DNA from 3 places in the Salimicrobium salexigens genome. Region 1 is predicted to be linked to each of the others. Evidence: riboswitches for the same ligand, from Rfam matches in the RefSeq annotation. Region 1 holds a riboswitch; each other region holds the start of a gene.

Evidence for each region. A riboswitch is a leader RNA that binds a small molecule or an ion and turns the genes downstream of it on or off. The one in region 1 is predicted to bind thiamine pyrophosphate.
Region 2: linked by a shared signal. The riboswitch ahead of BW931_RS10570 (YkoF family thiamine/hydroxymethylpyrimidine-binding protein) and the one ahead of thiW (energy coupling factor transporter S component ThiW) in region 1 are both predicted to bind thiamine pyrophosphate.
Region 3: linked by a shared signal. The riboswitch ahead of thiT (energy-coupled thiamine transporter ThiT) and the one ahead of thiW (energy coupling factor transporter S component ThiW) in region 1 are both predicted to bind thiamine pyrophosphate.

What each region holds. Positions count from the first base shown of each region.
Region 1 covers NZ_FTOK01000001.1:283,342-294,024, forward strand. The annotation lists gene BW931_RS13750 (hypothetical protein) at 83-208, shown strand; gene BW931_RS01440 (2OG-Fe dioxygenase family protein) at 529-1,335, shown strand; gene BW931_RS01445 (HAD family hydrolase) at 1,492-2,109, shown strand; gene BW931_RS01450 (hypothetical protein) at 2,135-2,602, shown strand; gene BW931_RS13445 (hypothetical protein) at 2,599-2,775, shown strand; gene BW931_RS01455 (DUF488 domain-containing protein) at 2,772-3,329, shown strand; gene BW931_RS01460 (ABC transporter permease subunit) at 3,395-4,204, opposite strand; gene BW931_RS01465 (ABC transporter ATP-binding protein) at 4,201-5,088, opposite strand; TPP riboswitch at 5,259-5,367, shown strand; gene thiW (energy coupling factor transporter S component ThiW) at 5,444-5,929, shown strand; TPP riboswitch at 5,934-6,036, shown strand; gene tenA (thiaminase II) at 6,071-6,757, shown strand; gene thiD (bifunctional hydroxymethylpyrimidine kinase/phosphomethylpyrimidine kinase) at 6,754-7,554, shown strand; gene thiM (hydroxyethylthiazole kinase) at 7,551-8,288, shown strand; gene thiE (thiamine phosphate synthase) at 8,285-8,893, shown strand; gene galE (UDP-glucose 4-epimerase GalE) at 9,267-10,283, opposite strand; gene BW931_RS01500 (glycoside hydrolase family 191 protein) at 10,445-10,683, opposite strand, start outside.
Region 2 covers NZ_FTOK01000008.1:76,003-86,685, forward strand. The annotation lists gene BW931_RS10555 (energy-coupling factor transporter transmembrane component T family protein) at 58-825, opposite strand; gene BW931_RS10560 (ABC transporter ATP-binding protein) at 812-2,374, opposite strand; gene BW931_RS10565 (ECF transporter S component) at 2,374-2,952, opposite strand; gene BW931_RS10570 (YkoF family thiamine/hydroxymethylpyrimidine-binding protein) at 2,949-3,545, opposite strand; TPP riboswitch at 3,630-3,732, opposite strand; gene BW931_RS10575 (SDR family oxidoreductase) at 3,819-4,466, opposite strand; gene BW931_RS10580 (NAD(P)-dependent oxidoreductase) at 4,481-5,113, opposite strand; gene BW931_RS10585 (BCCT family transporter) at 5,293-6,879, shown strand; gene BW931_RS10590 (HNH endonuclease signature motif containing protein) at 6,949-7,929, opposite strand; gene BW931_RS10595 (potassium channel family protein) at 7,926-8,675, opposite strand; gene BW931_RS10600 (VOC family protein) at 8,709-9,071, opposite strand; gene BW931_RS10605 (oxidoreductase) at 9,366-10,466, shown strand; gene bioD (dethiobiotin synthase) at 10,556-10,683, shown strand, end outside.
Region 3 covers NZ_FTOK01000001.1:388,307-398,989, forward strand. The annotation lists gene BW931_RS01960 (hypothetical protein) at 150-392, shown strand; gene BW931_RS01965 (alpha/beta hydrolase) at 507-1,253, shown strand; TPP riboswitch at 1,309-1,408, shown strand; gene thiT (energy-coupled thiamine transporter ThiT) at 1,495-2,061, shown strand; gene BW931_RS01975 (DUF456 domain-containing protein) at 2,123-2,599, opposite strand; gene BW931_RS01980 (penicillin acylase family protein) at 2,712-5,057, shown strand; gene BW931_RS01985 (NAD-dependent protein deacylase) at 5,130-5,834, opposite strand; gene nfsA (oxygen-insensitive NADPH nitroreductase) at 5,846-6,583, opposite strand; gene BW931_RS01995 (hypothetical protein) at 6,713-6,976, opposite strand; gene BW931_RS02000 (manganese-dependent inorganic pyrophosphatase) at 7,121-8,047, shown strand; gene BW931_RS02005 (GNAT family N-acetyltransferase) at 8,098-8,685, opposite strand; gene corA (magnesium/cobalt transporter CorA) at 8,776-9,717, shown strand; gene BW931_RS13455 (hypothetical protein) at 9,739-9,903, shown strand; gene BW931_RS02015 (HD domain-containing protein) at 9,974-10,501, shown strand; gene BW931_RS02020 (pyridoxal-phosphate dependent enzyme) at 10,641-10,683, shown strand, end outside.

The DNA.
Region 1 (10,683 bases):
TGTCACGGGAAAGGCTTGCAGAAGCACGTCCGGGCAAAGCCCTTACGGATCGATCACACGACGATTTTTTTCTAATCATTCGGTGGCTGCGACTGGTGGTTATATTGAAGAAGATGTGCTTCTGCTGCAGGAAGAGATTCAGAAAGATTTCCGGAAAGAAATGGTAACGAAAGGTTTCATTTCGGAAAAGACTCCGCTGCCGGAATGACTCCTGCCTCCCCCTCTGCTTAAGCAGAGGGATTTTTTCTATGATAAAATAATTTCAGACGTGAGAATATGTGTTTGATACTGCTTTACTGTACGGGAAAGGAGGAAGAGGGGATTGGAATTTGTGATTGATATGCTGATCGGCGCCGGTCTTGTATTCTTCTTTCTGATTACGTTTATCATTTTTCACACTATCAATAACAGAAAGTGACGATTCCGGCATTCGTACGTACCGGTTTTTAATTTGAATCAGCCAATATTGACCGGCGGTATTTTACACCATAAGAAAAGTATTATTATGAGCAACAGGAGGAGAAGAAAGTGAGTTATTTGAAACGTTTCGGGTATGAATATTACGATCTGAAAAATATACTGAAGACCCGTCACCTTGAAGAAGAGCTGGAGGAAATCAAACAGGAGTTCGCTACGCTGCCGGCAGACTCGTATGCGCAGGAACTGAACAGATACAGAAGATACGGGAGAGCGGTGATTATACCGGGCACAGGCCATGTCCAGTGGTTGCCTTCCGTTCGGACCGAAGAGGGAGAAATGTACAAGTATTTCCAGGGGAGCTTCAACCCTGAATATACGGACAGCGCCCGTGATTTTCCGGCTATTTCAGAGAAAATGCGGGAGAACCGTCTGCTTGATGACATCATTCTGTTCGATTACAGACAGACGTTCTGGAGAGAGGAAGACCTTCTTCTCCCTATTCACGCCGGGGTTCATTTTGTGAAACTGGAAGTGGATAATGAACAGGAAATTGCAGTGTCTTCTCCGAACCATCTCCATCAGGACGGGGAACCATTCACGTTCGCCCATCTTGTCCATCGTCAGAACGCAGAAGGGGGCGGGAATGCTATAGGCACTCCTCATGTAGCGGGAGAAGTACCGGAAAACGTAAACGAGAAACAGCTGCTGAAGCAGATGACGCTGACTTCCCCTCTCGAATCATATGGAGTGTTCGATCCGATGGTCAGTCATTATGTTGCTCCCGTAACGAAAGGGAAAGAAGAAATGAAGGGGGAACGTTCGATGATACTGATTGATTTCCAGCCCACTGTCTGTCCTGACCCGGAGGAGATTTCAAAACAGTTGAGACAGGGAAACTTAATGTTCGCCGACTGACAAACAAAATGCACAGAGGGAGGCGAAATCGCTCTCTTGCCACGAGTCTTTGTCCATATAGGGTACAGGAAAGATTACGAAAATAACAAATTGCTCATTGCCTGTTCAGGACGGAACGGATGCAAGATTATGGGCCGTAAAAAGGAGTGATGATTCATGGATAGTGTTATCTTTGATTTAGACGGGACTCTATGGGATCCCATTTCCACGGTGAAAGATGCCTGGAATGAAACAATTCAGGCACATCGTCCCGAAGAAAAAGAACTTAGTCGGGAAGATATGGAATCTATAATGGGACTCCAAACAGAAGAAGTAGTTAAGAAGTTATTCCCGCATCTTGATCAGTCTGAGGGTGAAAAGATTATCCACAATTGTTTTGAAGCGGAGATCGAAGTAATTAAAAAACAGGGTGGGGAATTATACGAAGGGGTGGAACGTACTCTGCAGCACCTTTATAACAACTATCCTCTGTTTATCGTAAGTAACTGCCAGGACGGCTATATTGAAGCGTTTCTTCAGGCCCATCAGCTGGAGAAATATTTTAAGGACTTTGAAAATCCTGGACGTACCGGCCTCTCCAAAGCAGAGAATATTCAGCTCGTGGTGAAAAGAAACGATCTTAACAGCCCGATTTATGTGGGGGATACCTCGGGAGATAAAGAAGCCGCTCAAAGTGCAGGCCTTCCTTTCTACTACGCATCCTACGGATTTGGTGAGGTGGACAGGGCCGAGCAGACGATTGAAACATTCGCCGATCTACAGTCTCTGTTATAATCGGTATCTTGATTGGAGGGTATCTATGGAGTATCGTTATAAAAATTCCAAGAAGTGGAAGCGTGAGGGCCTCAAATCTCTGTGGCAGGCAATGGCTGCTGTTGCAGCCAACATTATTACTATGGCCTCGATAGACCCTTCCCCTCTGCTTCTCAGTTTCATCCAAATTGTGACAGGAGTCATCATTATTTCCGGGGTAATAAACACTTTCTACTTTTTTACGAGATCGGGAAAAGAATATATAACAGTCGATGACCAGGCTGTACTCATACGCAATGGCCCGTTTTTCAATAAAAAAGAAGTGCTTCTCGGGGACATGACGGGACTTGTGGAAAGAGAAGAAGAGCTCGTCATTGAATACGGAAAAAAGCGCAGAGAAACACTGGTGGAAAAGGAAAATCTTTCAGAAGAAGACGTTCGGGACTTTAAACAGGAAATAAGGAACAAAGCGGAAAGAAACTCAGAAAGATTTAGAAGGGGAGGAAAAGAATGATATTTTTTTACATACTGATGGCAGCGTTCGTCGGGCTGATCACTCTTGGGTGGAGAGGAGCGATCCTGGGCTTTGTGATAGGGATTGTTTACGCAGTAGTCGAGATCAACGCAAAAAAAATTACCAGACTGGAAGAAGAGGTTCGCCGGTTAAAGCAGGGTTCCCGGGAATGAGGAAACCTTACATATATACGATTGGACACTCTTCCCACTCGAAACAGTTCTTTCTTTCTATGCTGAAAGAGGCGAAAGTGAATGCGGTGGCGGATGTACGGGCGTTTCCGGCGAGTCGTAAGTTTCCCCATTTCAATCAGGAGAACATGAAGAAGTGGCTGGCGGGGGGAGGGTTTTCATACTCCTACCACCCTCTCCTTGCAGGACGACGCAATAAAGCAGGCCACGTGCAGTCGGAGGTGAACGGAGCCTGGGAGAACCAGTCCTTTCACAATTATGCAGACTATACACTGACGGAGGAGTTCAGGGAAGGAATAGTCGGGCTCGAAGCACTGGCCGGTGAGAAGGATGTTGCGTATTTTTGTGCGGAAAGACACCCGTCCCGCTGTCACAGACTGCTTGTCAGTAACTGGCTGGAAGCGAACGGATGGGATGTCTATCATATTTTAGATGAAAAGGATGGAATTTCCCTGGTAAAACACGAGCAGGGCCGGTGGGGAGCGATGCCTATCATCGAGAAAGACGGGGTGGTCGTGTATCCGGAAAACAGGTGAAAGAAACATGCCGGGGGCCTGATTCCTTTTGAACCTGAGTATCGATCTTCCTGTATGGCAGACTTTTACAACGGGAGGTTCCGATGCCTGAACAGAACGATTGCCAGAGTATAAGCAAGGATTCCAATACCCGTAAGTATGAGAGAAGATGTCCATACTTCCGCATCTCCTCCGGCGATTTTTCCGGGTTCATAAAGCGAAAAGGGAGTGATGTTCCGTAACCAGTCGACATCGGTCACAATCTTTCCAATCATATTCATTCCGTAAAAAAGGAAGGTCAACCCGCCTGCTGTCGCTAACGCCGACCTCTCATCGTTCAGCAGGGAAGACACGAGGAAAGAGTACCCCCCTACTGCAAAAAATAACAAAAACCCCACAAAGTTGATCTGAAAAAAATCTTTCATGGCTATCGCATTCTGCTCATCTATCAGCAGTTCGCCGGCAGCCAGTCCCCCGCCGAAATTCAGGACATGTATAATGATAAGACCGCTCAGCAGAACCATCATCTGAGTAAAAGCAATCTGAACCCTGGAGATTCTGGTGGAAAGGAGATAAGCCATGGAACCCCGGTCCACAAGTTTTGCCAGCAACTGCACCGCACTCATTACGCTGAACACACCCAAAATAAGCAGGTAGAATAATCCGTAGTATTCCGCTGAAATAAACTGGCCATAGTTGCCGAAAGCTTCCAGTCCGAGAGCTCTTAATAGAGAATCAGGGAACAGTTCCATCATGCTTTCCATTTCATCGAGATTGTCCGCAAAGAGGGGGAACAGCGACGTCATAAGAACTACATAAATAGCGGAAACGAGACCGAAGCCGAGGAATAATTTAATATTTGATTTCATCATTTGTTTATAAAGCGGAAAATTCATGACCCGGCCTCCTCTGCATCATAGTAATCCATAAATATCTGTTCCAGACTCTGGGTGCCGGCACTGATATTTTTGACGCTGTACTTCGATAATTCGTGGATAAAATTATCAAAGTCCCCCTGGACTTCGACCCGTACGAATAACCCCTCCGTTTTTTTAATGGAAAGCCTGGATTCCTTCATAGCTTCAACATCTTCGGACCGGGTCAGTGTGACATCGAAGACCTTACGCTGCATGGATTGCAGTTCGTGTATATCCTTGACCGTAACAATCTCTCCATTCCGGATGATAGCTGCACGATCGCACGTTCGTTCAATCTCCGAAAAGCTGTGGGAGGACATCAGAAAGGTTTTTCCCTTTTCCTTCTCTTCCAGCACGAGCTCGACGAAAAGCTTTTGCATAAGGGGGTCCAGTCCGGAGGTGGGTTCATCCAGAATATATACATCGGGGTCGTGCATAAATGTCGCAACGATTCCGATCTTCTGTTTCATCCCTTTGGACATCTTCCGGATAGGAGCATCGGGATCAAACTGGAGACGCTGAATCAGGCTGGTCCGTTTGCTCTTGTCCGTGATCCCCTGCATTCCTGCCATCATATCGAGAAAGTCGCTCCCTGTCATTCCTTCGAGAAAAGCGATCTCCCCCGGTAAATAACCGATTCTTCCCCGTGCTTTCGCCTGATTCTTCCACGTATCATAACCGTCAATTACAGCACTCCCCTTTTGAGGTTTCATATACCCGAGGAGATGACGGATAGTCGTGGATTTACCAGATCCGTTAGGTCCGAGAAACCCGAACACTTCCCCTTCCTGTACTTCAAAAGAGACGTTGAAAATCCCTTTGCCATTCGGAAACCGCCGGGTAAGATTGTCGATGCGAATCATTGCTTACACCCCTTACTGTAGCAAAAAGACTGCTTTTTCTAAATTCTATTACTCTCTCCGGGATTGTCAATGCCTCCTTGTGGAAATTACTGATATTTTCGAAAAAACGGTTCAGATGGTGCAAAAGATTCTGGCTTTTGTTATACTGGTATCGTCCAAGTGAATAAGTAATCAACTACTAGGGGTGTCCGTGATACGGACTGAGAGGAAAGAATGACTTTCCGACTCTCTGGACCTGATCTGGCTCATACCAGCGTGGGGAAGTAGTCAACATACCATTGACGAACCGGGTCCTGTAATTCAGGACCCGGTTTTTTTGCTTCTTCTTCTGCCTGGGATAAAAGGGGGGAGAATTATGAATCGCACAAAACTGCTTACGACCATGGCTGTGCTTACTGCACTCGGAACGCTCGGGGCACAGATGCTGTGGTTTCCGGCCGGAATAGCAAAGGCCTATCCGGTCCAGCATGCCGTCAACGTCGTTGCTGCCGTTACGCTTGGACCGCTGCCGGCGGTGACGATAGCTTTCCTGATAGCTGTGTTGCGGAACCTGTTAGGTCTCGGCACTCTGCTAGCATTTCCGGGGGGTATGATCGGGGCTTTTGTGGCGGGAGTGACATATCACTACACGAAGCGTATCGGGGGAGCGGTAACCGGTGAAATCATCGGGACAGGATTATTCGGATCTCTTGCTTCCGTACCGATCGCCAATCTGTTGATGGGTACAGGCGCCGGGGTTTTCGCTTTTGTACCTTCATTCGCTGTAAGTACCGTGACCGGGGCGCTGATAGGCTGGATGGTCGCAGTCCGGCTGAAACAGACAGCTATCGTGACAACTTAATTATTTGAACTGCTGGGGGCGCGGATATCGCTGAGATAAGGTTTTGCCTTAGTCCCTTTGAACCTGATGCGGGTCATGCCGCCGAAGGGAAGCACTCTGCACATGGGGGCTTCCTTTATACTAAACGAGGAGGCTATTTTTATGTCATTTACGAAAGAATTAAGAAGAGAAAATGAAGATGTATTTCAGGCGATTTTCGATCACCCGTTTGTACAGGGTCTTGGCGAAGGTGAACTGCCGAAAGAAGCGGTGGCTCACTACGTAAAAGCGGACTATGAATACTTGAATACCTTCCTTACCCTTTATGGCACGGCCATTTCCCAATCCGACAGTCGGGAGGATATAACATTTTTTCATAATCAGATCGCCTTTGTGCTGGGGGATGAGATGCACCCACACCGCAATTTAAGCGATTACGCAGGCACCCCGTACGAAAATCTTCAGGGTTATCCGATGCCACCGACAGCGGATCATTATCGTGCTCACATGAAGAGTGTGGCCACAGAAGGTCTGCTCGGAAAAACAATTGCGGCTATGCTTCCCTGTCCGTGGACTTACGATGAAATCGGAAAAGAATTGAAACGGCGTTTCTCTCCGGAATCGGACCATCCTTTCTATGAGTGGATTGAATTCTATGCCGATGATTCTATTGCCGAAACCACCGGCTACATGATGAAACGTCTGGATGAGGAAGCGGAGCGGGCATCTCCGGAAGACAGGCGGAAAATGAAAGAAGCTTTCCGGAAAAGCTGTCAGTTGGAACTCGCTTTCTGGGAAATGTCCTATTCACTGGAAGAATGGCCTGCAGGAAAGGAGGCGGCGAGATGAGACCATATACAGCACTGACAATCGCAGGATCCGATTCCGGAGGCGGAGCCGGGATTCAGGCGGATATCAAGACGATGGAAGAATGGCAGGTGTACGGAATGTCTGTGCTGACTTCTTTGACCGCCCAGAACACTATGGGAGTCCGGGAGGTTCATCACGTACCTGTTCCATTCCTTACTGCTCAGCTTAAAAGTATTGAGGAGGATCTGCCTGTGGATGCTATCAAAACCGGAATGATTTCATCGAAAGAAGCTGCACGCACAGTAGGGGAATGGATCGGGGCCCGGCGGAAACCATACGTCTGTGACCCCGTCATGGTAACTGCGAGCGGTCATCCTCTTATGGAAGAGGAGACGAGGGAGGCGCTTTCCGAATATCTTTTTCCTCATGCTGATGTCGTCACTCCGAATATTCCGGAAGCGGAAACGCTGCTTAGGATGACTATTAAGACAGAAGCTGATATGGAAGAAGCGGCAGGACTGTTTGTAGAAAAACTCGGCAGCCGCGGCGCGCTCATTAAAGGCGGACATCTGGATGGAGAAGCTGTCGATGTATTGTATGACGGAGAAATTATGAGGACATACAGAGAAGCGCGCATTAAAACGGATAATACCCATGGCACAGGCTGTACGTATGCTTCGGCTATCGCGGCGAATCTGGCGCGGGGACGGACGCTTCCTGTAGCTGTAGAGAAGGCTAAACATTTTATTACCGAAGCTATCCGTCATTCTTTCGACCTCGGTTCAGGGAGCGGCCCTACGAATCACTGGGCCGGCAGAAGGGGGGAGGTCAAATGATGGAAGAGCGTGTAAGAGAAAAGAGACCGCTGGTTCACCACATTACGAATGAAGTAGTGATGAATTTCTCTGCGAACGGCCTCCTGGCATTCGGAGGGAGCCCGGTCATGGCGAAAGAAAGAGAAGAAGTCGCAGACATAGCAGGGGCGGCCGATGCTCTTGTATTGAATATCGGCACGCTCCGGAGCAGTGACGTGGAAACGATGATAGCAGCAGGAAAAGCAGCTAATGAGAAGGGTATTCCTATACTGCTGGACCCGGTGGGGGCAGGAGCGAGTACCTTCCGGAAAAATGCAGTCAGAAAAATAACAGAAGAGCTGGACGTAGCCGTCGTGAAAGGGAACGCCGGGGAAATCGCTGCTCTCGCAGACATACCACTGAAAGTGAAAGGTGTGGATTCGGAAGAAAGCGGAGATTCCACAGATATCGCCCTGAGGGCTTCGGAGAAACTGAACACCTGCGTAGTAGTGACGGGAGCAATAGATATAGTAGCGGAAAACGGCAATTATACAACGTCTTCCTACGGTTCTCCTCTGCTTACGCAGGTTACAGGGTCGGGGTGTCTCCTCGGGACGCTGATTGCCGCCTGTCTCACGGTTGAGGATGAAAAAGAGAAAGCGGTACTTTTTGCAGTGGAATTTTATAATAAAGCTGCGGAGAGGGCGGAAGCGAACTCCCATGGTCCGGGGTCTTTCGCCGTTTCTCTTCTCGATGAACTGGGGGGAGATGTATGAGTGATTATCTTCATACCTATTTCATTATGGGAAGCCAAAACTGTAAAAAAGACCCTGTGGAAACTCTGCGACGAGCCATCAGGGGAGGGATCACCGCTTTTCAGTTCAGGGAAAAAGGAGAAGGATCATTGATGGGCGCCGAAAAAGTCAAGCTTGGCCACCGTCTGCGGGAAGTATGCCACGAGCATGAAATCCCTTTTTTCGTAAATGATGATATTGAGCTGGCACGTGAATGGAAAGCGGACGGTGTTCACATCGGGCAGGAAGATACGGAAATAGAAAAAGTTAGAGATCGTTTCCCGGATCTTATAATCGGATTATCCGTATCCACCCCGGAAGAACTGGAGCAGAGCCGGTACGAGCTGGCAGATTATCTCGGAGTGGGACCCGTGTTCAAAACTTCGTCGAAGCAGGATGCGAAAGACGTAATAGGAATAGAAGGACTTCGGACGATTCAGAACAGAGCCGGCTTGCCGGTGGTCGCCATAGGGGGTATACACGAAGGTAACGTACAGAAAGTTAGAGAGACCGGTGCCGGGATAAGCGTTATTTCCGCCATCGCAAGTAATGAAGATCCTTTCAGCGGTGTGCAGCGATTATTATAGCAAAACCACTCCGGTCACTTCAGCAGTGACCGGAGTGGTTTTGTGTTTTAAGACCGATATATAAATGCAGAAACAAAAAAATCCTTCTACCTGGGCAGAAGGACAAGACAGCCTAAGAAGCTCGGACGAGTGATAAGTGCGTGCAGATGAGTCGTTCCGCAAAGAGGAATAACTCTCACTTTCACTGAACGATCCTCTATTATGTATCGACTGTATCTGTTCATTATACATAACAAAATTCGATACGTAAATGCATATAATGCTTTTCTGTAAACATCGGGCAAAGGTAATAGGTCAAATTGCTACAGGGGTTTCCTGGAAGCGTTTGTAGCAATCTGACCCGGGTTTCTGCTGCTGATCTGTTTTTTTCGGATTATTTACCTGAAGCATAACCGTAAGGGTTATGGCTGCGCCATCGCCAGGTGTCCTCACACATATCGGTAATGGATTTTTCCGCTTTCCATCCCAGCTTTTCCTCGGCTTTTGAAGGGTTTGCATAGCAGGAGGCTACGTCACCTTCGCGGCGGCCGGTCACTTCATAAGGTACAGAACGACCGGAAGCTGATTCGAAAGCCCGGACGAGCTGAAGTACGCTGTAACCTTCCCCGGTGCCGAGGTTATAGATTTCATGACCCGATCCCTGCATTGCTTTATCCAATGCTTTTACATGGCCGAGAGCAAGGTCTGTTACGTGGATATAGTCACGTACCCCCGTTCCGTCAACGGTCGGATAATCATCGCCGTAAACGGTGAGCTTTTCGTATTGTCCCAGAGCTACTTTTGCAACATAAGGCATGAGATTATTCGGAGTTCCATTCGGTGACTCGCCGATTTTTCCGCTCGGGTGAGCGCCGATCGGGTTGAAATAGCGCAGAATGGAAATGCTCCATTCGGAATCAGCGTTCCAAAGATCTGCCAGAACCTCTTCAATCATCAGTTTCGTTCTTCCATAAGGATTGATGGCAGACACCGGGAAGTCCTCCGTTATCGGGTTGAATGCCGGTTTCCCGTAGACCGTAGCGGAAGAAGAGAATATGATGGTTTTCACATTAAATTCGGTCATGACTTCCAGCAGTACGAAAGTAGCCGTCAAATTATTTTTGTAGTACGTGAGAGGAAGGGAGACCGAATCATTCACCGATTTGAGACCTGCCATGTGTATAACAGCTTCAATCGTGTGCTTCGAGAAAATCTCCTCGAGGGCACTCCGGTCCAGCAGGTCGTTTTCGTAGAATGTTATCGTTCCGCCGGTAATTTCCTCGACTCTCGCCAGGGACTCTTTTCGACTGTTCGACAGGTTGTCGATGACAGCAATGTCATACCCTTCGTTCAAAAGTTCCACGCATATATGATTTCCGATGAAACCTGCGCCTCCTGTAATAAGAATCATAGGCTACCCTCCTGTTTTTATTCTTATCCATAAAATTACATGAAAGAAGAAGTAAAAACAACCGGAATCTGATAATATAGAACTATATAAACTCAATTGAGTTTTTTTCGGAAAGTTCCGGCTTCCCGTAACTGAAGGTAGTCGGGAATGGTGGCATCATTCTACCATTCGTTATAATTTGTCGGTTCATGGTAATGTTTGAAGCGATTTGCAGTAGAAAGTCCTTTGCTTTCCCCGGGCTGCTGATGAGAAACTGTCAGTACTTCAACCCCATCCATTTCACGAACTTTCCGCAATTTATAGACTTGGTCCTGGGCCCACTCATCGTATACGACATCGCTGAAGTGGAAACCTTCCCACATAATACCATCTACGTACGGAGAGGAGGCGGTGGCCAGCG
Region 2 (10,683 bases), on a different contig from region 1:
ATGCTCTCCTTATTCTATCAAAGAATGCCCCTAAGTACGAAGGAACAGAGTGAAAACTCACAGCTGCCCCTGATACCAGGAGAAATAATCGAACCGGAGGCTGAGCAGAATCAGCAGCAGGAAGATCGCCCCCATACCGGCCGGGAACAGCCAGTCTTTCTTCCGCACACGAATATTCCGGTAGAACGTCCGCTCCCGGGTGCCGGTAAATCCTTTCGATTCCATAGCTACAGCCGTCCTTTCCGCTTTGCGGATCGCCCCGGCCAGTAAAGGTACGGCAAAACGCCGGTAACGTTTCCACCTGCTTTCCCGACCCATGCCGCGCACCCTGTGAGCGGCACGGATCTGCCGGAATTCTGTCGTGAGCATCGGCAGGAACCGGTACCCCGCCATGATGCCGTAAGCCAGCTTCGGGGGAAGCCGGAGCTGCTGCATCAGACTTAGCAGGAATTCCACCATGTTTGTTGTGAAAATGAATAAAAGAGACATCGTTGCAAAGGCGAGGACACGGAAACTGAGAGATAACGCCACAAGCACATCCTCCCGCGGCACTTCCCACCAGATGAGACCGATCGTTTCAGCAGGGTTTTTCGGCGCGTCCGCAAAAGCGATCGTCGTCCATAGCATACCGATAGCGAATATAGTAAAAGGTATCAGATAGAACAGGTAGTATTTCCGGCGGAAATCACCGAACAGAAAAGTTACGGCAATCGTGCACAAGGTGAACAGCGCGGGAGTCACCGGATCAAACAGCAAAGCCAGTGCTACCACAAGTCCCAAAATAGTAAGAGCTTTCACACTCGGATTCAGATTATTGAGGTACATACATATCCCCCTTTATCAGCCTGTTCGTCCTTACACGAAAAGGTTCCTTAAGCTGAAAGGCGGCCAGATCTTCATTCCATAATTCATCCGGATCCCCCGTGAAGCCTATCTTTCTGTCCTTCATAACCACGACCCTGGTAGCATAGCGATCGACGAGATCCATATCGTGAGTAATCATTACGATCGTCGTACCCGCCCGGTGTTTTTCTTCGAGAAGATTCATAAGACGGCTGGTGGACTTTGCATCCTGTCCGAACGTAGGCTCATCCAGAAAAAGTATTTCCTGATTCTTCACGAGCATAGTCGCCACACTCAGCCGCCGCTTCTCCCCCTGACTCAGCGTGAAAGGATGAAACTCTTTTCGGTCCGTAAGTCCACACCACTCCAGCAGTTCCTCTATTTTCTCATCCTCCGCCCCGCTGTACGCCAGTTCCTCCCATACACTGTCCGTGAGAAACTGGTGTTCAGGGTTCTGGAAGGCGTATCCTGCATGCTGAAACCAGTCTTTGTCCGGGAAGGGGCGGGTGATTCTTCCGGAGGAGACCGGATCGATGCCCGCAAGAAGCCGACACAGGGTGGTTTTTCCGCTTCCATTAGGTCCCGTGACCGCCGTAAAAGAACCTTCGGAAATCGTTACATTCACGTTGGAGAAGATAGATTTGTAACTGATTCCCGATGCCTGCATGAGGGAGGGACCGTTCTCCCTGTGGGGTGGTGCTTTCAAAGGAGCGGAAAGTCCGGGAGCAAGTCCGCGGGCCGTAAGCGGGTACGGCGGAGCGGTTCTTCCGGATTCCATCGCCACTCTTACAGCTCCAGGCACAGCTATCCCTTCTTCGTAAAGAGAACGGGCATAACGATCGACCCCCTGCTGCAGAGGGCCGTCGTAAAACAGACTGCCGTTTCTTCCAAGCATCAGCACCCGGTCTGTTATATCGATCCAGGGGTCAAGGTCATGCTCAATAACGAAAATCGTTACATTTTTCAACTCTTTCAAAGAACGGAGCAGAGAAACAAATTCATCGGTAGCTACGGGGTCGAGATTCGCTGTCGGTTCATCCAGAACGATCACCGGAGGCTCCATAGCAAGTATGCAGGCGAGGGCCAGCTTCTGTTTCTCTCCCCCGGAAAGAGAAATGACCGCCGCTTCCTTCTTGTGGAGGAGTCCCACCTCCTCAAGAGCAGTCTCCACTCTCTTTTCCATCTTTTCAGAAGGAACACATATATTTTCAAGCCCGAACGCCACTTCATCCTCCACCGTAAGCATGCAGAACTGCGTTTCCGGGTCCTGAAATACAGTCCCTACTCTCCGGCTCATCGTCCCGGTGGCAGCATCTTTGACCGGCTTACCTTCAAACGTCACTTCTCCTTCCATTGTACCCTCGAGCTCTTTCGGATAAATTCCCGTCAGGCACCGGCTGAGCGTGCTTTTTCCCGAACCGCTTGCCCCGAGCAGAAGTACACATTCCTTTTCCCCGAGCGAGAACGTTACGTTCTGGAGAATCGGGGCATCCATATCATCGTACTGCAGGGACAAATTTTGTACATTCATCATGCAGCATGCTTCTTCCGTTTTTCTTTGCCGAGAGCAAATCCCGAAAGAACGCCGGTTTTCGCCAGAGCGTCACTCAGAGCTTTTCCGGCCACTCCCGCAAGAATCGCTCCGCTGACAAGGCGCGTCACAAACATCAGCAGTACATACCCGCCGGCAAGTGCTGCGTACCCGGACTGGAAGTATCCCCAGACGAAGCTGAAGACGGCGGCCATCATTCCGGAGAACATAAGTGTCCCGAGGTTGTAGCGGCGATACCCGGTCATGGCGAACGCCGATTCCGCACCGAGACCCTGGATCATTCCGCTGATCAGAAGCATGGGACCTGCTGCGTTCCCGAGCAGTACTTCGACAGTAGCCGCAATGGTTTCGGAAAGAAAAGCGGCGCCGGGTTTTCTGATAATATAAGCAGCGATAATAGAAACGATGAACCAGATGCCGAAGATAAAGTCATAACCGATTGGTCCGAAGAAACCCGTCAGTATTTTCCCCACAGGGAGAAAAGCGAGGTAAACGACTGCGAATACGACGGAAAGTACCGACATGACCACTATTTCCTTCAGTTTCCAATTCTTCATTTATTTCCTCTTTCCTGGGATGGACTGTTTGCGGACATCGCTACAGTCATTACGGTATGGGAAGAACCACTTTTCTCTGTGTCGCTGAACACTTCTTCAAGACCTTTGAACATCGTATTCGTATCCCCTGACAGCTTAGTGGCATAGTGAGCTTCGGAGACCTCAATCCCACTTTCTTTCATACGTTCAATCCCCTTGTATATAACGTCCATATAATTTCCGCCACCCATCGGGTAAAGGGAGAATTTTGCGCCGGTGTACTGATCCAGATCCCACAGCCCGTTTTCCGGCTTTTCTTTATGCCCGGTATATTGGTCACCCTCGGAATCTCCCGGGCACCCGACAGAAAACGTTGCATTCAGGGCTGTGTGTACCCCTGTTTCGGCTACACGCAGGAACACTGCCCGCGTCACGTCAAATACGTGCTCGATATCCCCGCGTACCGTCGTCGTCACTTCATCCGTATTCATCCATACTTTTGAAGTATCGATTTTTTCCAGAGCTCCCTTGATCTTTTCCTTGAAGTCATCACTCATCGGGTGAACCGAAAAAGAGCATCCTGCAATTTTCACATTTTCCTGCTGCTGACTCATACATAATTCCTCCTTTTAATAAAACAAAAAAGACTGCATCCGATTCGCGGGACGCAGTCTGTATCATTAAAAGAGTTTGCCGTTTTTATTCAGACTGCACTTCCCCACGCTGGTACTAACCAGATCGGGTCCAAAGGGTCAGAATTCAATTCTTCTCAGCCGTGAGCCGGCTCCCCCAGTGCATGAAACGATATGCAGTTTTTTGTTGTTTGAATTTATCATAAAGCATGCAGAAAATTTTGTAAACCGTCGTTTTCCGCTCGATATTTACGTTTACACCATTTTCAGAGCTTCCATTACGGGAGATTCGCCTTTCGTAACCTGAAACTCCTTGTTAACAAGATGAGGACTGTTCAACGTCTCCACTATAACTTTCGCGACATCTTCCCGCGGGACTTCGTCGCGCGGAATTTCCTCGCCTGCGTTCACTTTCCCCGTACCTTCGTCATTGGTAAGGCGGCCCGGATGGATGATGGTATACTCCAGACCGGAAGCGCGGAGCCATTCGTCCGCATAAAACTTACAGGCCGCATACGGACGGAAGTCTTCACTTCCCCAGCTGCCGCGCCTCGTATCGAAAGAGCTGATAAGAGCAAAGCGGCTTACGCCTTTCTGTTTCGCTGCTTCCATCATTTTCGCGGCTCCGTCCAGATCTATCATGATGGTTTTATCCTTCCCGGTATGAGGTCCGGACCCGGCAGCAAACACGACGGCATCCACGTCATCCATCAATGCGGCAAGCACATCGATTTCATCTTCCAGATCCGCAACAGCCACTCCTGCACCCAGGTTTTCAAAAAAGGATGCCTGTGTTTTATCGCGGATCATCGCTTTAGCTTCGAACTGTTCACTTTCCTGAAGCAGACGGACGAGATGTTTTCCTATCTGACCGTTCGCTCCGGCAACAAGAACTTTTTTCATATAATCCCGCCTTTCTAGTTACTTACAACAGGTGACTCCCTTACATAGTCGTTTGTTTCTGCCAAGTCTGCGAGAAATTGGGCTACGCTCGCACGCGACACACTCATTCCTACTTCATGTTTTCCTAAATAACCGATTTTAAGCGGCTTCTCCGCTTTGTCCGTAAGGAAGCCGGCACGTACCAGTGTCCAGCCCAGATCCGTACTCCGGATAGCTGTGGCCATACGTTCAATTTCACGCTGATTGTTGGCAAAGCCGAGGCGCAGTGCGGAAGCGACCGCATTTCGGCGGTAGTCTTTCTCGTCATTCGGGTCCTTGACGATGCCCGTCGTAATACCGACAAACCGTTTTGTTCCTGTTTCTCCCATCGTTTCTACGATGTTGATGACTCCTTCACTGAGCCTCTGCCTTTTAACGCGCCCGGAAGGACCTAGAAGGCTGATGACGGCGTCCATTCCGTCTACCGTTTCTTTGATTTTCTCCCGTTCATCCAGTGTACCTTCGATTATCGCTAGCCGGTCGTGCTCCATCGGATACAACTTTTCCGGACTTCTGGCATAGGCGTACACTTCGTGACCGCGACCGAGCAGCTTATCTATCAGCCGGAGACCGGTGGAGCCCGTACCTCCAAATACCGCTATTTTCACTGATACCTCTCCTTTCTCCTTACATACTGTACCTCTTTCATTTTCCCAAATTACCATCTCCGAAACAACTAATAGCTTATGTGGGATAAAGCCTTTACATTTGGGGTGTTATCCCTGTAACATTAAAAAGTGAATAACCACTCATCACTACGTCTTATACCTACCAAGGAGGAAATCACGTGGCAACTAAGAAGAAAAAGTATAAGTTTATGAACACGACCTTCTGGTCTTCTTTCCTCATCATTTTAGCCTTTACTATCTGGGGAGGATTGGCACCGGATACGTTAGCAACCCAGGCAGACACAGTGTACAGCTTTATAGCTAACACGTTTGGCTGGTTCTACCTTATCTTCGTATTTGCTCTCATCATTTTCAACTTCTACCTTGCTTTCAGTAAGTATGGAAGCATCCGTCTCGGCGGTGACGAGACACGCCCGAAATACCCTTTCTACACCTGGATTGCCATGCTGTTCAGTGCAGGGTTCGGTGTCAGTATCGTTTTCTGGGGCGTTGCCGAACCGATGACGCACTTCGGTACTCCCCCGCCATTTGAACCCGGAGTGGAAGCCGGGACAGCGGAGGCTGCCCGTATCGCCATGTGGAACGCTTTCTTCAATAACGGCATCCACCAGTGGGCTTCATTTACCTTCGTCGGTCTTGCCATCTCCTATTTCATTTACCGGCAGGAAGAACGTAGTCTTATGAGCGACACCCTTAACCCCGTCATAGGAGAAACCGGCAAGAAATCTCTGCGGCGCAGTATTGATACCATCGCGGTCATCGCGACCGTTATGGGGGTTGCTACCACTCTCGGTCTCAGTGTTCTGCAGATCAACAGCGGACTCGGAGCAACGTTCGGTATCGAGTCCGGGCAGACGACGCAAATTTTGATTGTACTGGCCATGTTCGTATTTTTCATGGTCTCCACGTTTTCAGGTCTTGACCGGGGGATCAAATACTTAAGTAACGTCAACCTCGGCCTCGCTCTTTTACTCATGGTCGTCGTTTTGTTCATAGGTCCGACAGGCTTCATACTTAACACTATTACTACAGGGATAGGGGATTACCTGCAGAACTTCTTCCAGGCAAGTCTCCGCCTCGGACATTATAGTGAAAGTACGTGGGTGCAGGAGTGGCCCGTCTACTACTGGGCATGGACCATCGCCTGGGCACCGTTTGTCGGAATGTTCGTAGCCCGTATTTCCAAAGGGCGTACTGTCCGCGAGTTCGTACTTGGAGTTATGGTCACGCCGCCGTTTCTCGGAATCATATGGATCGGGATATTCGGCGGGACAGCCATCCACTCCGATCTGTTCAACGGCACACAGATTGCCGCAGCCGTGGCGGAGAACGAAGCGACTGCTCTCTTCTCCCTATTTGAGCAGCTGCCGCTCGGAAGTATTCTTTCCTTCCTTTCCATCTGTTTACTGTTCACCTTCCTGGTCACCTCTGCCGACTCGGCTACCTTCGTACTCGGTATGATGACGACACAGGGAGACAGAGACCCTTCTGTAGTAATCAAAGGAATATGGGGGACGATGATAGCTCTGTTAGCTATTGTGCTGATCATCAGTGCCGGTCTGAATGGATTGCAGACAGCTTCTCTGATTGGAGCACTGCCATTCTCGATTGTCCTCTTCGTAGTCGCCGTCTCGCTGCTGATGACTATCAGAAGTGACTACAGGGAGACCCGCGAACGCAAGGATATAGCGAAACACCGTAAAATCGCCGAACATATTGAAGAAGAAGAGAATGGTGATTCATAAACAACTGACACGTAATATAATTAAAGCTCTGCCAATCATTGCGAAATTGGCAGAGCTCTTTTTCTTCGTTCATGGAGACCATCTTTCTTCAAAACCGTTCTGTTCCGAGTATTCGTACAGTAACTTCAATTTTTCCGGCCGGTAGTTGTATAGGCTGCGGTCCTCGTAGAGGAGTACGGGCTCCGCTTTTAAGTGTTCATTACGTTCTAAAATACACTCTAAATAATTATAATCGGGCAATTTATCGCTTTTATTCAAGTTGCAGGCCCTGCATGATAATACGAGATTCCATATATTATCCGACTGGATGAAAGACCAGGGGATAAAGTGATCGACGTGAGTCTGGTTTTGGGAAAGGTGTAAAGATCTTCCGCAATAAAAGCAGCTATTTTCAAATCGTGACAACAGAATATCTCTATAGGGATGGAGCGACTCCCGCTGAGCCACACTTTCCACTTTTCGCAACAGAAACTCACGGGTTACAGGATTATAATGCTCTATCATTTTTGCCAGATGATAATTTACGAGATCAGTGACAAGCCGCTGATATTTCAACAGAAACAAATGCGAATCCGGATGGAACTGAAAGTATTCAGATTGTTTTCGTCTGTCAAAACCATACAACTTCCCTTCAAAATCACTGTATAAAGCTCCAAAGACATATTTCTTCATAATTGGCTTCGCACACTCCAGGACGTAAACCTGATCTCCTGCCTGCAGCTGGTCAAAACTCAAATCTATCGGTAACTGCCATTCTTCACGGGCCCTCAGAACAGCAGCCGCCACCCCTGAATTTTGCGACCCCTGTTTCAGTCCGTGCCTGACCACCAGGTTCCAGTACGTTTTTACAAAAGAATACCCGATCTGATCATACGTCAACTGCAGCCGGGAATCAGCGTTATATAAATTCTCAATCAATGCTTTCAGAAGACCGAACTTATACGTCTGGGTCTTTTTACTTTTGTAAAAAAACATTGTGAACTGATACCAAATTTCGTCTTCCTCGAGAGAATGACTGTTTACTGTCCCGTGACCCGACTTCCAGCTCATTCCAGCTCACTCTCCTTTTCTGAAGCACCGGAACCTTTTCCTTTCATTTCATGAAGCATCGCTATGAGGCGCTCCACGTCCTGGTCACTCAAATCATTGAAATGATCGAGCTGCTTCTGGATAAACTCCACTTTCTCGTCTTTTTTTACTCCGTCTGTCAGAAAGAAAGTGGTGATGGAACTGGTGATCATCCCGATGAGACCGATTCCGACAAGCATGAGGACGATAGCGACCATTCGCCCTATCCCCGTCTCCGGAGAGATGTCGCCGTACCCTACTGTAGTGGTAGTGACGACCGACCACCATACGCCGTCCATGTAAGTGGTGATTGTGGGTTCGAATTCCTTGACCACGATTGCCGCTCCAAAAACAAGGATAAATGAGACACTCAGCACGAGATCCAGTCCGTTCGTTTTAATGATAGAGAACAGAGTGCCGAGGTATTTCCGTGAGACGGCGAAAAAGCGCAGAACGCGGAACAATCGTACAATCCTTGCTGTCTGGAAAATAGCGTCGAGAGGAAGGGCCGCAATGATATCAATAGGGTTCTTTTTTATGTATTGCCACTTTTTTTCTGCTGCTATAAATCTTATGAGGACGTCCGTGAAGAAGATGATCCAGACGTACCGGTTGATAGCCAGAAGTATTGGATTCTCCGTCCATATGAATAATACGGAAGCCAAAGCGAGGAATACGAGCGTAATTTCATACCCGATAATCCAGTTCTTTTTCGTTTTTGCTTTCATGTTATCCCTCCCCACCTATCGTAGAAGTCCTGTTCAGTCTACCCATTGCAGCAGTTCAATCCTGTTGCCGAACGGATCCTGTATATAACAGCGCTCTGCTCCCGGGAGCCTGTCATCCTTCTTCACTGCCACACCCCGGTCCTCAAGTGTGTCCACTGCTTCCTGCAGGTCGTCCACTTCAAACGCCGGGTGGGCTTTCCGGGCGGGAGTGAACGGTTCTTCTATACCGATGTGCAGCTGCTGGACACCGAGACTGAACCAGACGCCCCCGTTTTTCCGAAGACTATCCGGTTTCCCCACCTCTTCCATGCTGAGTATATCTCCGAAGAACTCCCGAGCTTTCTCTTCCCCGCCTTCCGGTGCTGCAAGTTGAATATGATCGATTCGTTTCAACATATCTTTTCCTCCCTTTCGGCTCTATGTCTCTCGTTTATTTTTAATATTATCATACATACGGATAACGTTTTGTATGGTAAAACGATTTTCTTCCGTCCTACGTCCCCGGGTAAGCACAGACCAACGGATCATTCTCTTTTTGGGCCAAACAGATTACGTGCGTTTGCTCTTACGTTCTTATAAACTATGGTACATTCCTGGCTGATCGGCCTATATGTTTTGAAATCGAGAAAAACGGATATTGCCATTTAAGTATGGTGACACTAATCTTTCACCTAAGGAGTGAATAACGATATGCTATTCAGAGAATATGACTTGTTGAACCAGAACGTTAAGAACCGGTTTGTCGTCGCACCGATGACACGCGTCAGTGCAGAAGAGGACGGACAGCCGAATGATACGATGAAAGACTATTACACCCGATTCGCCAAAGGCGGGTTCGGCACGATTGTGACGGAAGGGATCTATCCCGATCAAAGCTTCAGCCAGGGGTACAGCCACCAGCCCGGTCTGGCCACAGCCATCCATGCCGACGGCTGGAAACCGATTGTGGATGCTGTTCATGAAGAAGGTACGGCTATTATTGCGCAGTTAATGCATGCCGGAGCGCAGATGCAAGCGAACAGATACTCCGATGAATCTATCGCACCTTCTGCCGTGCAGCCTAAGGGAGAACAACTCAGCTTTTACGGTGGTTCCGGCCCTTTCCCGGTACCGCGCGCTATGGATGATCACGATTTCAGAGAAGTGAAAGAAAGTTTTGTTCACAGTGCCCTTCGCGCTAAAGAAGCGGGATTCGACGGTGTGGAACTGCACGGAGCGAACGGTTATCTTCTCGACCAGTTCCTCACGGATTACTTTAACCTCCGTAACGATGAATACGGCGGCTCGCCCGAAAACAGAGTTAAATTCGTTCTTGAAGTGATTGAAGAAGTCCGTGCTGCCGTCGGTGAAGACTACCCTGTAGATATCCGTATTTCGCAGGCGAAAGCAGCCGACGGAGAACACAAGTGGGCAGGGGGTGAAGAAGAGGCACGCACAATTTTCGAAGCTCTCGGTAATGCGCCTCTCGACTTTGTTCACACTACAGACCCTGATGCTGCAGCGTCTTCTTTCGGAGAAAATACGAAAACGCTGGCTGAAGCAGCAAAACTGTTCAGCGGCCTGCCGGTCATCGCCAACGGTAAACTTACCGATCCGGTGAAAGCGGCCCAGCTTCTGAAAGAAGGACAGGCGGACCTTATCGCAGTAGGAACCGGAGCTCTCGCCAACCCGGATCTTCCAAATCTGATAGACAAAGGGGAAGATTTAAGAGAGTTCGATTTCAAAGAAATCATGCTTCCTCAGGCGAACATTAAAGACCATGAGCTGAACCAGAATATCTTCAACGGATAATTTTCATGAAAACGGCCCCGGTGCGGGTCGTTTTCTTTTTTCTGCCGTATGTTTTTTCTGGTAGGATAAATGTAGAAAGGAAGAGATCAATGCCAGGTATATTCGTAACAGGAACCCATTCAAATGTAGGAAAAACTTCATTCATCACTGCACTCGTAGCGTCCCTCAGGGAAAAGGGGATCGATGCTGTTCCGTACAAACCCGTACAGTGCGGAGC
Region 3 (10,683 bases), 100 kb from region 1:
AAAGTAAGTCAATACATTTTGTTAAAAATTTAGAAAATTATTTTTAATTGAAAAGTCGGCGGTACAGAAATTTAATATTTTATGATTAATTTGTACGTATTAGGGGTAATAATGATTGGAAACCTACATATGAAGGAGTGGATGTAACAATGGCCGAAGAAGCTAAAAAGAATTGGCATATGGTGTTATTGCTGGATAGTCGACGTGAAGTGAAACATGAACTGGAAATCAGTGAGGAAATGACCAAACGGGAAGCTACTGAATTTATAACCAAGCAGCTGGAACGTGACAGATGGTGGTTTCTCGAAAGTGGCGTCGCCGTTTATACGAATTCGGTGGAGGCATTCTACCTGGAAGGTCAGGCTGCAGTGACACAGTTTAATATTAAATGACAAACTTAAAACATGCACGAGATCTACCCCCCCGGATGTCCAGTATATCCGGGGACATTAATGTTCGGGAGTAAAGAAATAGTATTTCTATAATAGACAGGGAGGATGGAAGGGATGAATCAGAACGTAATGGAGGGTGCAGAAGCTGTTTTTAACGAAGGGAATGAAATAGGAATCGTAGTATTACATGGCTTTACCGGAACAGTTCAGAGCATGAAGCCTCTTGTGGATGCCTATACAGCACATGGGTATACGGTGGCATGTCCGAGACTTAAGGGGCATGGAACCACTCCTTATGATATGGAAGAATCCACTGCAGAAGACTGGATTCGCTCGGCAGAAGAGGCTTTTGAATGGGTTAAGAACCGATGTGACTGTGTATTCGTCACCGGCTTGTCTCTTGGGGGAACATTAAGTCTTTATCTGGCTTCTACGAGAGAGGTGGATGGAGTCGCGGTTATCAATCCGGCTATCGATGTACCTGACATGAGCAGCTTGGCGGATTCTGAATCCCGTTTCATTGATGCAATAGGTTCTGATATCAAAAAAGAAGGAGCTACTGAACTCGCCTATGACAAAACACCCGTCCGTTCCCTTAACCATCTGACCAACATCATGGCTAAAGTACACGAGCAGTTAAGCGAAGTGTCGGCTCCTCTTTTAGTTTTCGCTTCCGAAGAAGATCACATAGTTCCTCCGGAGAACAGTCAGACGATATTCGACATGGTTTTTTCGGAAGGAAAAGAACTGGTTCCTCTGGAAGACAGTTACCACGTGGCAACTCTTGATAATGACCAGGAATTGATCATCGAAAGAACTCTGGAGTTTTTTGAAAAGTATTTCAATGCCAAGGAAAATTGAATTTGTACTTTTCTGATCAGTACGTTATGATAGAAAGTAACAAAACACGGAGAATAGAGCCTTCAAGGGGAGCCTAACGGCTGAGAGTGGACGCAAGTTCAGACCCTTCGAACCTGTCAGTTAGCACTGGCGCAGGAATGGTGGCTTTTTTGATGAGCAATGCTTAAAAGGTGGGAGCCTTCATCAGAAAGCTTCCCTTTGAGGCATTGCTTCTTTTGTGTATTCAGAAAGGGGATATACAATGCAACAACAGCGCGTACTTTTTCTTGTGGAAGGTGCAATATTTGCAGCAATTGCTCTATTGCTTGATATTCTTCCTTTTTTATCCATTAAGCTTTGGTTTCAGGGAGGATCCATCTCATTCGCTATGATACCGGTTATTCTGATGGCCTTCCGTTGGGGCGTCTCGGGTGGTATGATCACAGGATTACTGTTCGGTTTCTTTCAGTTTTTTACGGGCGCATTTATCGTACACCCCGTCCAGGCTTTTCTCGACTACGTTGTAGCTTTCGCCATTATCGGGGTCGCAGGAGTGGTGTCTTCCCAACTGAAAGCAAGCGCGAAGAACAACAACGTAAAATTCGTTCTTGTGTATGTGATTATCGGAACATTCATCGGGAGTGCCTTGCGCTTCCTTACTCATTTCGGGGCGGGGATGATATTTTTCGGCTACCTGGCAGAAGGTCAGCCGGTATGGATTTATTCTCTGCTTTATAACGGCGGGTATATGCTCCCTTCCTTTATAGCGAGTGCCGTCGTAATCAGTCTGTTAATGTCCAGGCGGCATAAATTGTTATTGCGATTATAAGATTTCCGGTCCTGATACGTTCGGGACCGGAATTTTTTGGCTATGTATTAAATGATTTGTGTCAGTTGAAATATGAAAAGATGAACCACCCGATCATAAGCATCTGAATTATAAACTTGGCTGCAGTTCCACTGAGAAAACCGATAAGCGTTCCGACAGCTGCGCGGAAGGCGAAACGGGTATTTTTTTCGATGCCCAGTTCGATAACGAAAACCAGAACAAAAGGAACAATCAGTATTCCGAAAGGAGGTATGATGAACGAACCGGCGATTACACCTGCGACTGCTCCGGCTTCGCCCCATTTGCTTCCCCCGTATTTCTTGACGGAAATACTGTTTGCTACCATATCAGATACGATGAGTAAAACCGTAAGAATTATTGCACCCGCCCAGAACCAGACGGATAGCCGACCGTCCAGCCAGATACTCAGGAGGAAACCGGCCCATAATACGAGTGGCCCGGGAATGATGGGGAAAATGAGACTTGCAAAGCTGCTGAGAAACAATACAATAATAAGCGACCATAGAACAAACTCCATAAATGCGCCTCCTTTTGACTATCATTGTACTCTTCAAAGGTGCCAGGGTCCAAAATATTCTGTTCTTTTGTAAGAACACTGACTATAATGTAGTAAAAGGGGGAAGAAAAAAGTGAAAAAAACGGGTTGGAAGAGAGTATTGACTCGAGCAGCCGTCATTGCAGGTGTGTTAATTCTGGCGGCAGCTCTGTTTATTATAGTGTTTATCCAGCGAACGCTTCCTGATACGGAAGGCGAACTTAAATTGGAAGCGCTGTCTTCCGAAGTTACTGTTCTGAGGGACGAGGAAGGGGTGCCTCACATAGAAGCGGATTCCGTCGAAGATTTATATATGGCTCAAGGATACGTACAGGCTCAGGACCGCCTGCTGCAAATGGAACTTTCCCGTCGTCAGGCTTCCGGCGAACTGAGTGAGCTGATCGGGTCCTCTACGGTGGAACAGGACAAGTTTTTTCGAGCGCTCGGATTAAGGAGAGCGGCCGAAGCATCTTTAAAAGAATATTCCAAAGAAGGAAAGGCGGCTCTGGAGGCATTCGCTTCGGGAGTGAATGCATACATTGATAAAGCGGATGCCGAAAACCGGCTTCCCCCGGCATTTACACTTCTGCAGGCGAAACCTGAGAAGTGGACACCGGTGGATTCTCTGACAATAGGAAAATTTATGGCACATGACCTTGGAGGGCACTGGGAACGCCAGGCTTTTCAGTATTACGCGATGAATAATTTTTCTGAAGAGAAGGCCTCCGAAGTGATGGCTCATTACCCGGAGAATAAACCGGCTGTGCTCGATGATGTAAATCTTGATATAGCGGGAGACTTTACTGAAGCGGTCATGCCTAACCCTTTTAATGGCAGCAACAACTGGGTGGTAAGCGGAGAGAGAACGGAGTCCGGGAAACCTCTGCTTGCTGATGATCCTCACCTCGGAATCGCCAGTCCTTCGATCTGGTATCAGATGAAACTGAGTGCTCCTTCCCACAACGTGAGCGGTGTTATTTTTGCAGGGGTACCGGGAATCATTCTCGGTCATAATGATGACGTAGCCTGGGGCGTGACAAACGTCGGTCCTGATGTGCAACAGCTGTACGTCGAGAAAAGAAATCCGGAAAACCGTGAACAATTTCAGTTCGAAGGAAAGTGGGAGGATGCTGTGGTGCATCAGGAACCGATAAAAGTAAGTGGCGGGGAAACGATAGAATATGAAGTGGTCGAAACGAGAAACGGGCCGATCATTAATGAATTCGCAGAAGGAGCCGGGGAGGGGGAAGCTTTATCCATGCGCTGGACGGCACATGACCCCTCAAAAGAACTGGAAGCCATACTCAACATTAATCAGGCTTCGAACTGGGAAGAATTTGAAAAAGGACTCGAAGACTTTCATACTCCTGCTCAGAACTTTGTGTTCGCTTCAAGTAACGGTACTATAGCATATAAGGCGAATGGAAAGATCCCTGTTTACGATAACCCGGACGATGCCGGCCTTCCTTTAAGGGGATGGAAAGAAGAGGATCAGTGGAAAGGTTTCATTCCTTTCGATGAATTACCGACAGTTGTCAATCCGGACAGGGGATGGATCGCTACAGCGAACAATAAAATCACGACAGAAGAGTACCCTTACCATATTACGAATAATTGGGCGCAGCCTTACAGATATGAACGGATAGCTGAAATGCTGGAGGAAGATGACGCCGTAACTGTGGAGGATGTGAAGAAAATGCAGATGGATGTTAAAAATCTGCAGGCTGAGGAATTTGTTCCATTCTTCGTGGAAGAAATGAATGAGAATAATCTGACGGCGGAAGAAGAGGAAGCTCTGGAATTGCTTAAGGAATGGAACTATGAGGATAACAAAGAAGCTCCACAGCCCTTGCTTTTCCATCACTGGTTAAATGAAATAGAGGATCGTCTTTACGCAAGTATTCCTGATGATATCGATTCGTTATTTCACGGGAAAGCACAGACGACGGACGAAATTTTCCGTATGGAAAGAGAAGGAAAAGAATCCGCATGGATGGAGGAAGCAGGTGGAAGCGGGGAAGTGATTACGCAGGCCTTCCGGGACTCATTCAATAAGCTTCAGGAGGATTACGGGAAGAATCTGGAGGAGTGGGCGTGGGGAGATTATCACCAGGTGGAATTCACACACCCTCTTTCAAATATAGCTTTCCTTGATAAGTTTTATAACCGGAAAGAATCGTTGCCCGTGAGTGGCAGCCGGGTTACGGTGAGAGCGGCAGGATATAATGGCAACGGGAAAGTGGATCACGGAGCTTCCTGGCGCTTTATCCTTGATACGGACGAAATGGATAAAGGCTATCACATAGTAGGGCCCGGACAGTCGGAGCGTTTTAACAGTAAATGGTATCACAATCAATATAGTGACTGGGTGGATGGAGACTATCATGGTACACTACTGGACGAAGACGAGGGAGAGAAGCTGATACTTTCGCCTGAATAAAAATTAGGCGGCAAAACGTTCCTGTCATATCAAAACCCCCGGACATAGAAATGTCCGGGGTTTTGAAGTGCATTATTTTTTCAGTTGTTCTATAACTCTGGATAAATCATCATGAATATGGTAATCGAACATATAGTCCATCGACGTAGGATGATTATTGATCAGCACTTTGGGACCGGTTGCTGCCAGAGGAAGCATATTGAAAGGCATGACGCTAAGGGACGTACCGAGAACGAGAAGCATATCCGCCTGTTTGACCATCGTTTCAGCTTTTTCGTGTGAATGGATCATATCTCCGAATAGAACGACATCCGGTTTCAGCACGGTTCCGCACGTGCAAACGGGCACATCTTCAGCCAGTACCTTTTCGAAAGAATACGTCGTATGGCAGTCCGGACAGGTAGCTGTTTTCAGAGTACCGTGGTATTCCGTAACATTTTCGTTTCCCGCTTCTGCATGCAGACCATCCACGTTTTGAGTAATGATATTTACTTCTCTGCCTTCCTCTTCAAGGCTTTTCAGGTAATGATGAACCTGGTTCGGGCCGTAATTCTGAAGCAGTTTCAGTCGGAATATCGACTTGTAAAATTGCCAGAACCGTTCCGGATTTTCGTAAAAATAGTCTGCAGACATAAGCTCTTCTCTGGATTTGTCTTCCGTCCACAGTCCTTCACTCGAACGGAAGTCAGGGATACCGCTTGCTGTCGATACCCCCGCGCCTGTTAATACGGCAATACTATCGGAATTGTTGATAAGAGACTTTATTTGCTGGATCATACTCTCACCCTTTATCGTTTGTTGAATCCCTTACTTTTTAAAAAGTCTGTGACATCCATGCGGACCGGTTTCTTAAATCTGCGCTGCATCTGAAGAGTCCATGTGTCACGACGTTGATTGGAGGACCTCGATGCATAGTAATCACTGATATTCTGATTAAACTCTTCAATAATATCTTTATGCTCTTTGTATTCATTTTCAAAATACACAGCTTCCATTGGTAGTCTCGGTTTCTTCTCTGGCTGTTCGGCCGGAACACCGACAGCGATGCCGAACAGCGGAGCGACGCGACCGGGCAGGTTAAGGATTTCATCAGTTTTTGTAATATCGTTTCTCAGACTTCCGAGGTAACACATTCCAAGCCCCATTGATTCTGCGGCTATAGCCATGTTTTGAGCGGCAAGGGCGGCATCAATAGCGGCAGTCATGAGATGTTCGGTATTTTCCAGATTTTTTTCAACATCGTCCCTGACTTCTTCATCCATTCCATAAGTGATCCTTCTGTAATCCGCACACATGATGAACAGATGTCCATTATTTGTTACATGCGGGTGCCCGGATATCTCCTTTAAAGCCTGTTTTTTGTTTTCATCGGTCACCCCGATGATGGAGTACGCCATCATATAGCTTGAGGTGGAAGCCTGCTGGGCGGATTCGATAAGTGTCCGTATAGTTTTATCTTCCAGGGGAGTATCTTCGAACGAACGTATAGAGCGGTGATTCAAAATTGTTTCTATTGTTGAATTCATTTAAAAAAACCTCCTATTGTGCAAATCTTCTCTTTAAAAGTTTAGCATAAAGAGAAAAAGATTCGCACGAATAGAAGGTCGGTGGCCGAAGAGGAGGCGGCCGGCTGGAAGAATTACATAGAGGTCAGATTAGTGTATGCGACTGAAAAGTCTTGCGGCTTTTTTGTTTTTCCACTGTATAGTACTCATGTAAATTTGAATCAGACCCAGACCAAGAATGAGTGGTCCAATTGAATATGCAAAAAAAGGACTGATAAACAGATGAAGAAGTCCAAGCGTAAATTGACGTCCGGTCACTCCATCTTTATAAGACTGATAAGACATGTAACTTGTTCCCAGAAACACAAGGAAAAGTATCCACTTTATCAGCTCATTGGCAAATAGAATCGACATTGGCAAACCTCCTTTATAAGATTGTATTCTTTAAATAATAACACAGATAAGAATAATGTCAAGGGCGACAGAAGGATAGACGTTACCGGTTATTTATTCTATAATCGGTTAGGGTACGTAATAGTAAAGGAAAGGGGTATAAACATGACAAAAACTTTAATTTTTGGACATAAAAGTCCTGATACGGATACGATCTGTTCAGCTATCGTATATGCCGATTTGAAAAAGAAACTCGGGATCGACGTGGAGCCGGTTCGTCTCGGAGAAGTGAACGGGGAAACGGAATATGCGTTGAATTATTTCAATCAGGAAGCTCCGCGTCTTGTGAAAACAGTAGCGGACGAAACGGATGAAGTCATTCTTGTGGATCACAACGAGTTCCAACAAAGTGCGGATGATATCGATCAAGTCGAGATCAAAGAAGTCATCGATCACCATCGTATAGCTAACTTCGAAACGAAAAGTCCGCTTTATTACCGTGCAGAGCCTGTCGGCTGTACAGCAACAATCTTGAACAAACTGTATAAAGAAAACGATGTGGAGGTCTCGGACACGATGGCCGGACTTATGGCTTCTTCCATTATATCCGATTCGCTTCTTTTTAAATCACCGACCTGTACGGATGAAGATGAGAAAGCTGCCAGGGAACTTGCAGAGAAAGCAGACATCAATCTTGAAGAGTATGGACTTGAAATGCTGAAAGCGGGAACAGATATCAGTGATAAGTCCGCGGAAGAACTCATCTCCCTGGATGCAAAAGCATTCGATATGGGTGAAAAAAATGTAAGGATAGCTCAGGTGAATACGGTAGATACTTCGGATGTGTTGACGCGGAAAGCAGAGCTTGAAAACGCTATGCAAAAAGAAGTAGACGAGAACAATTATGATCTCTTTGTTTTACTGATTACCGATATCCTCGACAGTGACTCCACAGTACTTACAGTAGGAACGGAGAAAGAGTCAGTGGAGAAAGCTTTTGACGTTAAGCTCGAAGATGACCAGGCTGTACTGGAAGGTGTAGTTTCACGTAAAAAACAGGTCGTACCACCATTGAACAAAGTATTCGGCTGAACTGCTTTCATAAAAATGCTGCCCCGAAAGTCTGAACGGGCAGTATTTTTTTATCCGTTATGCATGTTTTCTTCGGGAAGATACCACTCTTCCCGCAATACGCCGAAGCGTACAGAATCGTAATAGGAATCACGGTAAAGATGGGCCTTTCTTATTCTGGCCTCTTCTTTCATTCCCAGTTTGGAAGCAAGCTGAAGCATCCGGTCGTTTTTGGACCAGGTTCTTATACCGATTCTTACGAGAGGCATGGCTCTAAACAGATAGTCGATCCACATGTTAAGGGCTCTGGTTCCTATCCCCTTTCCCCAGTACGCCGGATTGTAAATGCCGATCCCGACTTCAAGCCAATAGGACAGTTTTTCTTCCCAGTAATAGACGACGGTACCGACGATTTCACCGTTTGTCTCTATCACAAGTCTTGAGTCGACTTCATTTTCGGATAACCGCTGTTTCCGGGCATTTTCTCTGTTTGTGTAACTTTCCAATGTGTGAGGTTCCAGTGAGTAAAAAGGGGCTTCGTACTTTTTCCAGAGCGGTTCCTTTTCTCCGTGAATCAGCTGGTACAGGAGAGGAAGATCCTCGTCCCTGATGCTTCTGAGAGTGATGTCGTTTTTTTGTAAGTTGATTTCTCTGACCATAGTTATATTATACCTTCCTTTTTCATTAAGTATATCAGATTATGCAGGGGCTAATGTGGGAATATGAACAGGGACGAAAGAGGTGAAATTATGTTACATAGCTTAGTATACGAATCTCAAAGCGGACTGCAGACCGGTGAATACGTAAACCGGAAAACTGCATCTTACGAGTGGAAATGGGTGGACTTCGACAGTCCGGCCGAAGATGAGAAAAAAGTGCTTGAAAGTGATTTTTCCTTTCACCCTCTTGCGGTGGAAGACTGTTTCCAGGATCTGCAGCGCCCCAAACTGGACGGGTATGGGGATCACACTTTTTTTGTGTTGCATACGCTTGATCCCCATACACTTGAAAAAGGGGAGATCGACGTATTCTTAAAAGAGGGAGTGCTCGTCACCTATCATAAGAAGCCTTCGTCAGTTATCGAAAAAGTGAAGGAACAGGTAAAGCAAAGACCCGAGCGTTATGATGAAGCAGTTATACTTCACAAAATTCTTGATCAGGTGGTGGATGCCTACTTCCCGATCATTTATTCCATTGAGGATCAGATTAACGATCTCGAAGATAACACCAACGATTTATCGATGGAGGATATGCTGGAAGAACTGTTCGACCGGCGTTCGGAACTGCTCCGGATGCGTCAGACGATACATTCGATGAGAGACATGGTGTATCGTATGCTTTATACGCATGATCTCGAAAATGTATACGAACATAAGGAGTATTTCCGGGATATTTATGATCACTTACTGAAAGTTTCCGATATGATCGCCTCAAACCGCGAAATGACTCAGGATATAAGGGACAGTAATTTGTCTATGACATCGCACAGACAGAACAAAACAATGCAGTTTCTGACGGTGGTATCGATGATCTTCCTGCCGCTGACGTTTATAGCAGGTGTGTATGGAATGAACTTTGCCTATATGCCTGAGCTTCAATACCAGTACAGCTATTTCATCGTCTGGGCGTTAATGATTATTATGGCGTTTGCTATGATAGTGTTTTTCAGGAAAAAAGGATGGTTTGATTAAAAGCTTCCGGCAGGCGTATTTATGCAGCAGCCGGCTCTCAAGAAGAGAGTCGACTGCTATTTTCTTCTGCTCGCCTGTTCAGCCATTGTTTCACAAGAGACCCCGGGAAACAATGGGAGTCTGCGGTTGTTCAGGCAGCAGTTCGTCTCTGTTTATAACGGAACAGGTAAAGGTTCGGAAGAATAGTTTTAAATTTGCTCATAAAGGGGAATAATGCTATATTAAACAGTAAAAATTCGGAGAGGAGACGAGGGGAATGGTAACGTTAGAGAACATTTTTTCTCATTGGATAACAGAAAAATACCTTCAACGCTCAGGCATCTATCATGCGATAACGGTTGCTGAGACCGCTTTTTCTCTTGCACGTGAACGTGACCTTAACGAAGAAATTGCTGCGAAAGCTGCTCTTTTGCATGACATCGGTCATTACGAATGGTATACAGATGGAAAATGGAATTACGATGAATACCGTAAACACGATATACACGCAATCAAAGGTGCGGAACGGGCTCACAAACTTCTGATCCGGCTCGGGGAAGATCGGGAAACGGCCAAAGAAGTCTCCCTTTGTGTACTGCTTCATACGGACAGCTATCTCCCTTTCGCTCTCGGGTCACAGCGGTCGCCGTTGCAGAATGCAGTATGGGAAGCGGACACGCTGAATGAGGAAGAGCAGGGACGGCATCATTACAGAAATATGGAGAGGAAAGAAGCCGTCCGCAGGCTGCAGAAGTTGGATGAACAGATTTTCCCAGTAGAAAACCCTCATGCAGGAAGCGTTTGAGAAACGTCGTCCGTACGGTTAAGCAGGGGAGAACCTCATAGTCGATTTTCGTTATAAAACAGGGTGTGCGCTTTAAGCGCGCACCTTTTTTCATGTATACTATAATTACTTATCAGAAAAATCCGAAAGGAGGAGTGTTATGCAGCTGCAGCAGTTTTACAGGGCGAAACAGCGGATCGACT